2 linked regions of the Candidatus Thiodictyon syntrophicum genome follow. The protein of the gene in region 2 interacts with the protein of the main gene of each other region in a pairwise test. Links are inferred from orthologs where the notes say so. Each region holds a gene or a part of one and is shown on either strand. Other genes may lie near its edges.

Region 1 (3,576 bases), 1.0 Mb from region 2 along the record:
ACCAAACATTCGCCTCGGAATCCCACTCGAGCCGAATTTCGTAAGACATATCGTGCACCATTAGAGGGCCGGGTTGAGGAAAAAGTCAGGCTGCGAGGTTGCTCAACTTTCCTGGCTCTCTGGCAGACGAGCCGTGTGACACTCGGCGCCATGCCGTGAAACCCCACGCCTACCGCCGCAAGACGTGCAGAATCTCCTCCAACTCCTGGCGCATCTGCCGCAAAACCTGGTGCGTCTGGGTGAGGTCGTGCTTGGCACCCTCGCCGCTCAATTGCTGGCGGGCGCCGCCGATGGTGAAGCCCTGGTCGTAGAGCAGGGAGCGGATCTGGCGCACCATGAGGACGTCGTGCCGCTGATAGTAGCGCCGGTTGCCGCGCCGCTTGACCGGCTTCAACTGGGGAAATTCCTGCTCCCAATAGCGCAGCACGTGCGGCTTGACGCCGCACAGCTCGCTGACCTCGCCGATCGTGAAATAGCGCTTGCCGGGGATCGCCGGCAGTTCGCCGGTCCCGGCCTCCTCCGCGCTATTGCTGCTCGTGTCCAGCATAGGCTTCCACCCGCGCTTTGAGCTTTTGGCCCGGACGGAAGGTCACCACGCGGCGGGCGGTTATGGGGATCTCCTCGCCGGTCTTGGGATTGCGCCCGGGGCGCTCTTTCTTCTCGCGCAGATCGAAGTTCCCGAAGCCGGAGAGCTTGACCTGCTCGCCGCGCTCCAGTGCCTTGCGGATCTCCTCGAAGAAGCTTTCGACGATGTCCTTGGCCTCACGCTTGTTGAGCCCAAGCTCTTCGAACAGGTGTTCTGCCATATCAGCCTTAGTCAACGCCATACCATCAGTCCCGCAGTCGTGCCCCAAAATCGGACTCGAGACGGGTCAACACCCGCCCCACCGCCTCATCCACCACCTCGTCGGTAAGTGTCTGAGAAGATACTTGTAAAATCAATCCCAAAGCGAGACTTTTTCGCCCCGCTCCGATATTTTCCCCGGCATAGACGTCAAACAGCACCAGTTCGCGCAGCAGATCGCCCGCGCCGGCCCGGATGCAGCCGGCAATGTCGGCGTAGGCGACGCCCTCGTCCACCACGATCGCGAGATCCCGGCGGATCGCCGGGTACCTCGAGATCGGGGCGAAGCGGGGCAGCACGCCGGTGGTCAGGGCCGCCTGTTCCAGCTCGAAGAGAAAGGCGTCGCCGGTCAGATCCAGGTCCGCGGCCAGGGCCGGGTGGAGCATCCCCAGGCGCCCGACGGGCCGACCGGCATAGTCGATACGGGCACTCTGGCCGGGGTGCAGGGCCGGGTGCTGGTCCGCGACGAAGCTGAAACCGGGCAGGTCGCCGGTCAGGGCGAGCAGGGCCTCCACGTCCGCCTTCAGCGCGAAGAAGTCGACCGGCCGTGTCGGCGCGCCCCATTGCTCCGGGTCCAGGGGACCGATGACCAGGCCGCCGATCGCCGCCTCCTGGGACAGTCCATCGGGGCCGGGGCGAAAGCGCAGCCCGGTCTCGAAGATCCGCACCCGCTCCTGCTGGCGCGCCTGGTTGTAGCGGGCGGTGTGGAGCAGGCCGGGCCACAGTGAGGGGCGCATCACCGAGAGCTCGGCGCTGATCGGATTGGCCAGGGCCAGCCCCTTGACCTCGGGCTCCACCCGGGCCTGCAGCTCTGGGCTTACGAAGCTGTAGGTGATGACCTCCTGAAATCCCCGGTCGACTAGGGCGAGGCGCGCCCGATCCAGGTCGAAGGCGGCCTCCGGTCTGGCCCTGGTGGCCGCCGCGGACGACGCATGGCTGACCGGGATGCGGTCATAGCCGTGGATGCGCCCGACATCGGCGATCAGGTCGACCTCGTGGACCAGGTCGAAGCGCCCGCTGGGCGGCGTGACCTGCCAGCCCCCGGCGACCGGCACCAGGTCCATCCCAAGCCGTTTCAGGATCCCGGCGATGGTTTCCGGCGGCAGTTCGAGCCCCAGGACCTGGGCGCAACGGGCGGCGCGCAGGGTCAGGGGCGCACGCCGCGGCAGGTGCTCGGCCGCGGTCATGTCGACCACCGGACCGGGTTCGCCGCCGACGATGGCGACCAAGAGCCGGGTGGCGCGCTCCAGCGCGCGGACCTGGAGCCCCGGGTCGACGCCGCGCTCGAAGCGGTGAGATGAATCGGTGTGCAGGCCATAGCTGCGCGCCTTGCCGCTGATCCCGGCGGGGGCAAAGAAGGCGCTCTCCAGCAGGATGTCGCGGGTCTCGGACTCCACAGCACTGCCCGCGCCGCCCATGATCCCGGCCAGGGCCACGGGGCGCACGGCGTCGGCGATCACCAGGGTATCCGGACGCAGGTCGATGGTCTCGCCGTTCAGCAGGTGGAGGCGCTCGCGCGGCTCGGCCAGGCGCACCCGGATCTCGCCTTCCAGGTGCGCCAGGTCGAAGCCGTGCATGGGCTGACCCAGCTCCAGCAGCACATAGTTGGTCACATCGACCACCGGGCTGATGGCACGGATGCCGCCCCGGCGTAGGCGCTCGCGCATCCACAGCGGGGTCACAGCCGCCGGGTCGATGCCGCGGATGATCCGGCAGGCATAGCGCGGGCAGTGTTCGGGCGCCTCCAGCGTGACCTGGAAGCGGTCATCGCTCGCGGGCGCGACCGGCTCCACGACCACCGGGGTCAGGGGGCAATCGTTGATCGCCGCCACCTCCCAGGCCAGGCCGGCGATGGACAGACAGTCGCCCCGATCGGGCGTCAGGTCGACCTCGATGCAGGCGTCATCGAGCCCCAGCCAGGCGCGGAAATCGGCACCCACCGGCGCCTCGGCGGGCAGGGGCAGGATGCCGCTGGAGGTTTCGGCCAGACCCAGTTCGCTGGCGGAACAGATCATGCCGAAGGATTCGACTCCGCGCAGTTTCGCGCGCTTGATCTTGAAGTCACCGGGCATGACGGCGCCGATGGTCGCCACCGGCACCCGCATCCCCGCGGCGACATTGGCCGCACCGCAGACGATGGTCAGCGGCGCCGCCTGGCCCAGGTCCACCGTGCACACATGGAGCTTGCCGGCGTCCGGGTGGGGCGCGACCTCCAGCACCAGGCCCACCACCACACCGCTGAAGGCCGCGGCGGCGGGTGCTATCGCGTCCACCTCGAGGCCGGCCATGCTGAGTTGGTCCGCAAGGGTCTGGGTGTCGATGCAGGGATTGACCCATTCCCGCAGCCAGGACTCACTGAAACGCATATTTTTCGCTCCCCAAGGTCTCGCTTCCCAAAAGCTCGCTTCTCAAATTCACGCGAATTGCCGCAAGAACCGCAGGTCGTTCTCGAAATAGAGGCGGATGTCGTCGATGCCGTAACGCAGCATCGCCAGACGCTCCACCCCCATCCCGAAGGCGTAACCGAGATAGCGGTCCGGGTCGATCCCGACATGCCGGAAGACCTCCGGGTACACCATGCCGCACCCCAGGACCTCGAGCCAGCCGGTCTGTTTGCACACCCGACACCCGGCCCCGCCGCACATGACGCACGCGATGTCGACCTCCGCCGACGGCTCGGTAAACGGAAAATAGGACGGACGAAAGCGCAGTTTCAGGTCCCGCTCGAAGAA
Region 2 (4,267 bases):
ATATCGCCGATTACACGATAATGAAGCATGTTCACAAGTGATTAGGAATTAGACAGGATCAACAGGATTTTGCAGGATTAACAGGATAAATAAAGCTGGATATCCAGCACAGGCGATATCCTGTAAATCCTGAGAAATCCTGTTAATCCTGTCCATTTCCCAAGCTCACGGTGATGCGCGAATGGTATCGGGCTTTGGGCTTTGCGGCACTAAGGCCGCGCATCCACGCCCGGGCCTTCCTTGGGCGGCGGCAGCAGGTCCGCGCGGCTGATCCCCAGCAATACCACCGAGCTGCTCGCCACATAGATGGACGAGTAGGTGCCGGTGACGATGCCGACGAGGAAGGCCAGCGCAAACCCATGAATGACCTGGCCGCCCAGGAAGAACAGGGCAAGCACCGCCAACATGGTGACGCCGTGGGTGATGATGGTCCGCGACAGGGTCTCGTTGATGGACAGGTCGACCACATCGATGACCGTGCCCTTGCGCACCTTGCGGAAGTTCTCCCGAATCCGGTCGTAGATCACGACCGTGTCATTGAGCGAATAGCCGATGATCGCCAGCACCGCGGCCAAGGCGGTCAGGTCGAACTCGATGTGGAAGATGGAGAAGACGGCCAGTACCACGATGACGTCATGGACTGTGGCGATGACCGCACCCACCGCAAAGCGCCATTCAAAGCGGATGGCCACATAGATCAGGATGCCGATCAGGGTGTAGAGGATGGCGAGCCCCCCTTGCTCGACCAACTCCCCGCCGACCTGCGAGCCGACGAACTCGACCCGGCGCAGTTGCACCTTGCCCACCTCGGGGTCGGTGCTGAGCGCGGCGATGACCCGGTCGCCCAGCGTGGAACCGGTGCCCTCGGCGACCGGGGGCAGCCGGATCAGGACCTCGCGGGTACTGCCGAAGTGCTGTACGCCGGCCTCCTTGAAACCGCCCTCGGCGAGTGCCGAGCGCACCTGGACCAGGTTCGCGGGCTGCGCGTAGCCGACCTCGACCACGGTACCGCCGGTGAAGTCGAGCCCGAAGTTGAACCCGAGAAAGATGAACGAGGCGATACCGATCAGGTTTATCAGCGAGGACAGCCAGATGGCCGGCCAGCGGATATACATGAAATCGATATTGGTGCGCTTGAAGAGTTCCATGACTCGGCTCCCGGTTAGTCAGGCAGGTTCAGATAGGCAGGCTGGTGAGGCGCCGGTGGCCGTACATCAGATTGACGATGGCGCGGCTGCCGATCACGGCGGTGAACATGGAGGTCAGGATGCCGAAGAAGAGCGTGATCGCGAATCCCTTGACCGGCCCGGTACCGAAGCTGAACAGCACCACGGCCGCGATCATGGTCGTGACGTTGGAGTCGATGATGGTCGCCATGGCCTTGTCATAGCCGGTATAGATCGCCGCCTGGACCGAGTTGCCGTTGCGCAACTCCTCGCGGATACGTTCATAGATCAGCACGTTGGCGTCCACCGCCATGCCCACGGTAAGCAGGATACCGGCGATGCCGGGGAGCGTCAGGGTCGCCTGAATGGCCGACAGGATGGCGACCAGCAGGACCACGTTGGCGAGCAGCACCAGGTTGGCGATCATCCCAAACACCCGGTAATAGACGCCCATGAAGGCGCACACCAGTAGGAAGCCGACCACTACCGAGCGCACCCCCTTGTCGATATTGTCCTGACCCAGGCTCGGGCCCACGGTGCGCTCCTCGACGATCTGGATGGGGGCGGCGAGTGCCCCGGAGCGCAGCAGCAGGGCGAGATTGTGGGCCTCGTCGGCACTGTCCAGCCCGGTGGTCTGGAAGCGCCGCCCGAAGGGCTCGCGAATGGTGGCGACGCTGATCACCTCCTCCACCTTCTCGGTACGCTTCACCGGCTTGCCGTCCACCTGCTTGGTGGTGGTGCGGTTCTCGATGAAGACCACGGCCATGGGCTTGCCCACGTTCTCGGTGGTCATCTCGCGCATCCGCCGGCCGCCCGGTGCGTCCAGACTCACGCTGACCATCGGGGTGCCGCTCTGCGAGTCGAAGCCCGAGGAGGCATCCGTGATCTGGTCGCCGGTGGCGATCACCCGGCGCTTGAGCAGCACCGGCTGACCCTCGCGGGTCTTGTAGAGCCGACTGCCCACCGCCGCCCGGCCGGCCTCCGCGTCGGCGGCACTGTGTTCGGTATCCACCAGCCGGTATTCCAGGGTGGCCGTGGCCCCCAGGATCTCCTTGAGGCGGCCCGGGTCCTGGGCGCCGGGCAGTTGCACCACGATCCGCCGGTCCCCCTGGCGGGCGATGATGGGTTCTGCTACGCCGAGGGCGTTGACGCGGTTGCGCAGGGTGGTGATGTTCTGCTGGAGCGCGAAGTCCTGTATCTGCTTCTGCTGGGCCGGGGTCTGGGACACCGTCACCAGGAATTCACCGTCTTGCTCCAGGGTCTGCATCTTCAGATCCCGGAACTCCTTGGCGATGACCTTCTCTCCGGCGTCCCGCGACGCGACCTCCGCGAACTTGACCACGACGCGCCCCTTCTCGCGGCCGACTGTGACATAGCGCACCTTGGCGTCACGCAATTGGGTGCGGATGTCCTCCACATAGCGCTCCAGCGACTGGTCCAGGGCGGCGTCCATGTCCACGTCGATCAGCACATAGATGCCACCGCGCAGGTCCAGCCCCAGATTCATCGGCCGCAGGCCCAGCGCGCGCACCCAGCGGGGCAGGTCGGCGGACAGGGTCAGGGCGCTGCGGTAGCGGTCGGAGAGGGTGTTCTCGATCGCCTCCTCGGCGTGCAACTGGTCCCCGGAACTGGCGAACCGCAGCAGGAGTTTGCCGCCGGCCAGGGTATCGATGCGCTTGACCGGGACCTGGGCGGCCTCCAGGGCGGCGCGGATCTCCCCGGCCGTGGCCTCGGTCACATGGCCCCCACGGACGGCCGCGACCTCGATGGAGGGGTCCTGAGAGAAGATGTTCGGCAAGGCCAGCACCAGGCCGGTCAGGACGATGCCCAGGATCAGCAGGTTTTTCCACAGGGGATATTGGTTCATCGCACTTCCAATCGCTCAGGCGGCAGACAGGGTCGCGGGGAGTCGGGGGGCGGCCACCGGCGGCCCCGACCTGAAATCAGGGGATCGACCCGCTCAGAGGTCCTTCAGGGAACCCTTGGGCAGCACGGCATCGACGGCCGCACGGCGAACCTTGACCTGGGTGCCCTCGGCGATCTCCACCAGCACGAAGTTGTCGCCCAAGTCGGTGACACGCCCGGCGATACCGCCCAGGGTGAGCACCTCGTCACCCTTGGTCAGCCCGTCGACCATCCGCTTGTGCTCCTTCTGGCGCTTGGACTGGGGGCGGATCAGCAGGAAATAGAAGACGACCGCGAACAGCACCAAGGGCAGCAGGGTGAACAAGGGGTCCGACATGGACCCGGCGCCGGCGGCCGCGGCCTGGGCGTTTGCATCGGAAATCAAGAAGCTCATGGGGGTTTCCTGGTGGTTACCGGATGTTTGTAAGAGGCCGGGCCGGCACGCGACCGGCCGCAACCCGGGCAAAAACAGCCCCGCATTATAGCGCACTCACCCCGGGGCCGCTGCTCGCGGCGCACGCAGGTCCCGAAACTCGGCGATAAACCCCTCGAGCGTCCCCGCCGCGATGGCGTCGCGCAGCCCCCGCATCAGGGCCTGATAATAGTGCAAGTTATGAATGGTATTGAGCCGGGCGCCCAGGATTTCGTGACATTTATCCAAGTGATAGAGATAGGCACGGCTGTAGTTGCGGCAGGTGGTGCAGTCGCAGCGGGGGTCGAGCGGGCCCTCGTCGGTGCGGTGGACGGCGTTGCGGATCTTGACCGTGCCCTGGTGGGTGAAGAGCCAGCCGTTGCGGGCATGGCGGGTCGGCATGACGCAATCGAACATGTCGATGCCGCGGCAGACCGCGGCCACGATGTCCTCGGGGGTGCCGACCCCCATCAGGTAACGGGGTCGATCCGCCGGCAACCGATCCGCCAGGAAATCCAGCACCCGCAGCCGGTCCGCCTCCGGCTCGCCCACCGAGAGCCCGCCGATCGCGTAGCCGTCGAAGCCGATCTCCACGAGCCCGGCGAGCGAGCGCTCGCGCAGCGACTCGTGCATCCCGCCCTGGACGATGCCGAACAGGGCCGCGGGGTTGTCGGCGTGCGCCGCGCGCGAGCGGGCGGCCCAGCGCAGCGACAGTTCCATGGAGGCGCCGGCCGTGTCGAAATCGGCCGGGTAGGGCGTGCACTCGTCGAAGATCATGACGATA

Evidence for each region. Proteins that work in one complex are often made in the same cells at the same time.
Region 1: the proteins of secD (region 2) and pheT interact in binary tests that used the Escherichia coli proteins (3 or more experiments, as listed by UniProt). The link is inferred for Candidatus Thiodictyon syntrophicum from one-to-one orthologs.

What each region holds. Positions count from the first base shown.
Region 1 is NZ_CP020370.1:5,634,628-5,638,203, forward strand. Bases 522-3,576 are described here. They hold pheT (phenylalanine--tRNA ligase subunit beta), read right to left. Parts: upstream 3,211-3,576; coding sequence 832-3,210; downstream 522-831. Other genes in these bases: THSYN_RS23985 (MerR family transcriptional regulator), read right to left, coding at 522-547; ihfA (integration host factor subunit alpha), read right to left, coding at 525-827; pheS (phenylalanine--tRNA ligase subunit alpha), read right to left, coding at 3,259-3,576. Outside these bases: THSYN_RS23980 (DUF1902 domain-containing protein), read right to left, coding at 1-49; more of THSYN_RS23985, read right to left, coding at 170-521.
Region 2 is NZ_CP020370.1:6,668,939-6,673,205, forward strand. The notes cover bases 606-3,552. They hold secD (protein translocase subunit SecD), read right to left. Parts: upstream 3,034-3,552; coding sequence 1,177-3,033; downstream 606-1,176. Other genes in these bases: secF (protein translocase subunit SecF), read right to left, coding at 606-1,148; yajC (preprotein translocase subunit YajC), read right to left, coding at 3,127-3,465. In the rest of the region: THSYN_RS28545 (FAD:protein FMN transferase), read right to left, coding at 1-29; more of secF, read right to left, coding at 210-605; tRNA guanosine(34) transglycosylase Tgt, read right to left, coding at 3,562-4,267. UniProt on the Escherichia coli protein: Part of the Sec protein translocase complex. Interacts with the SecYEG preprotein conducting channel. SecDF uses the proton motive force (PMF) to complete protein translocation after the ATP-dependent function of SecA.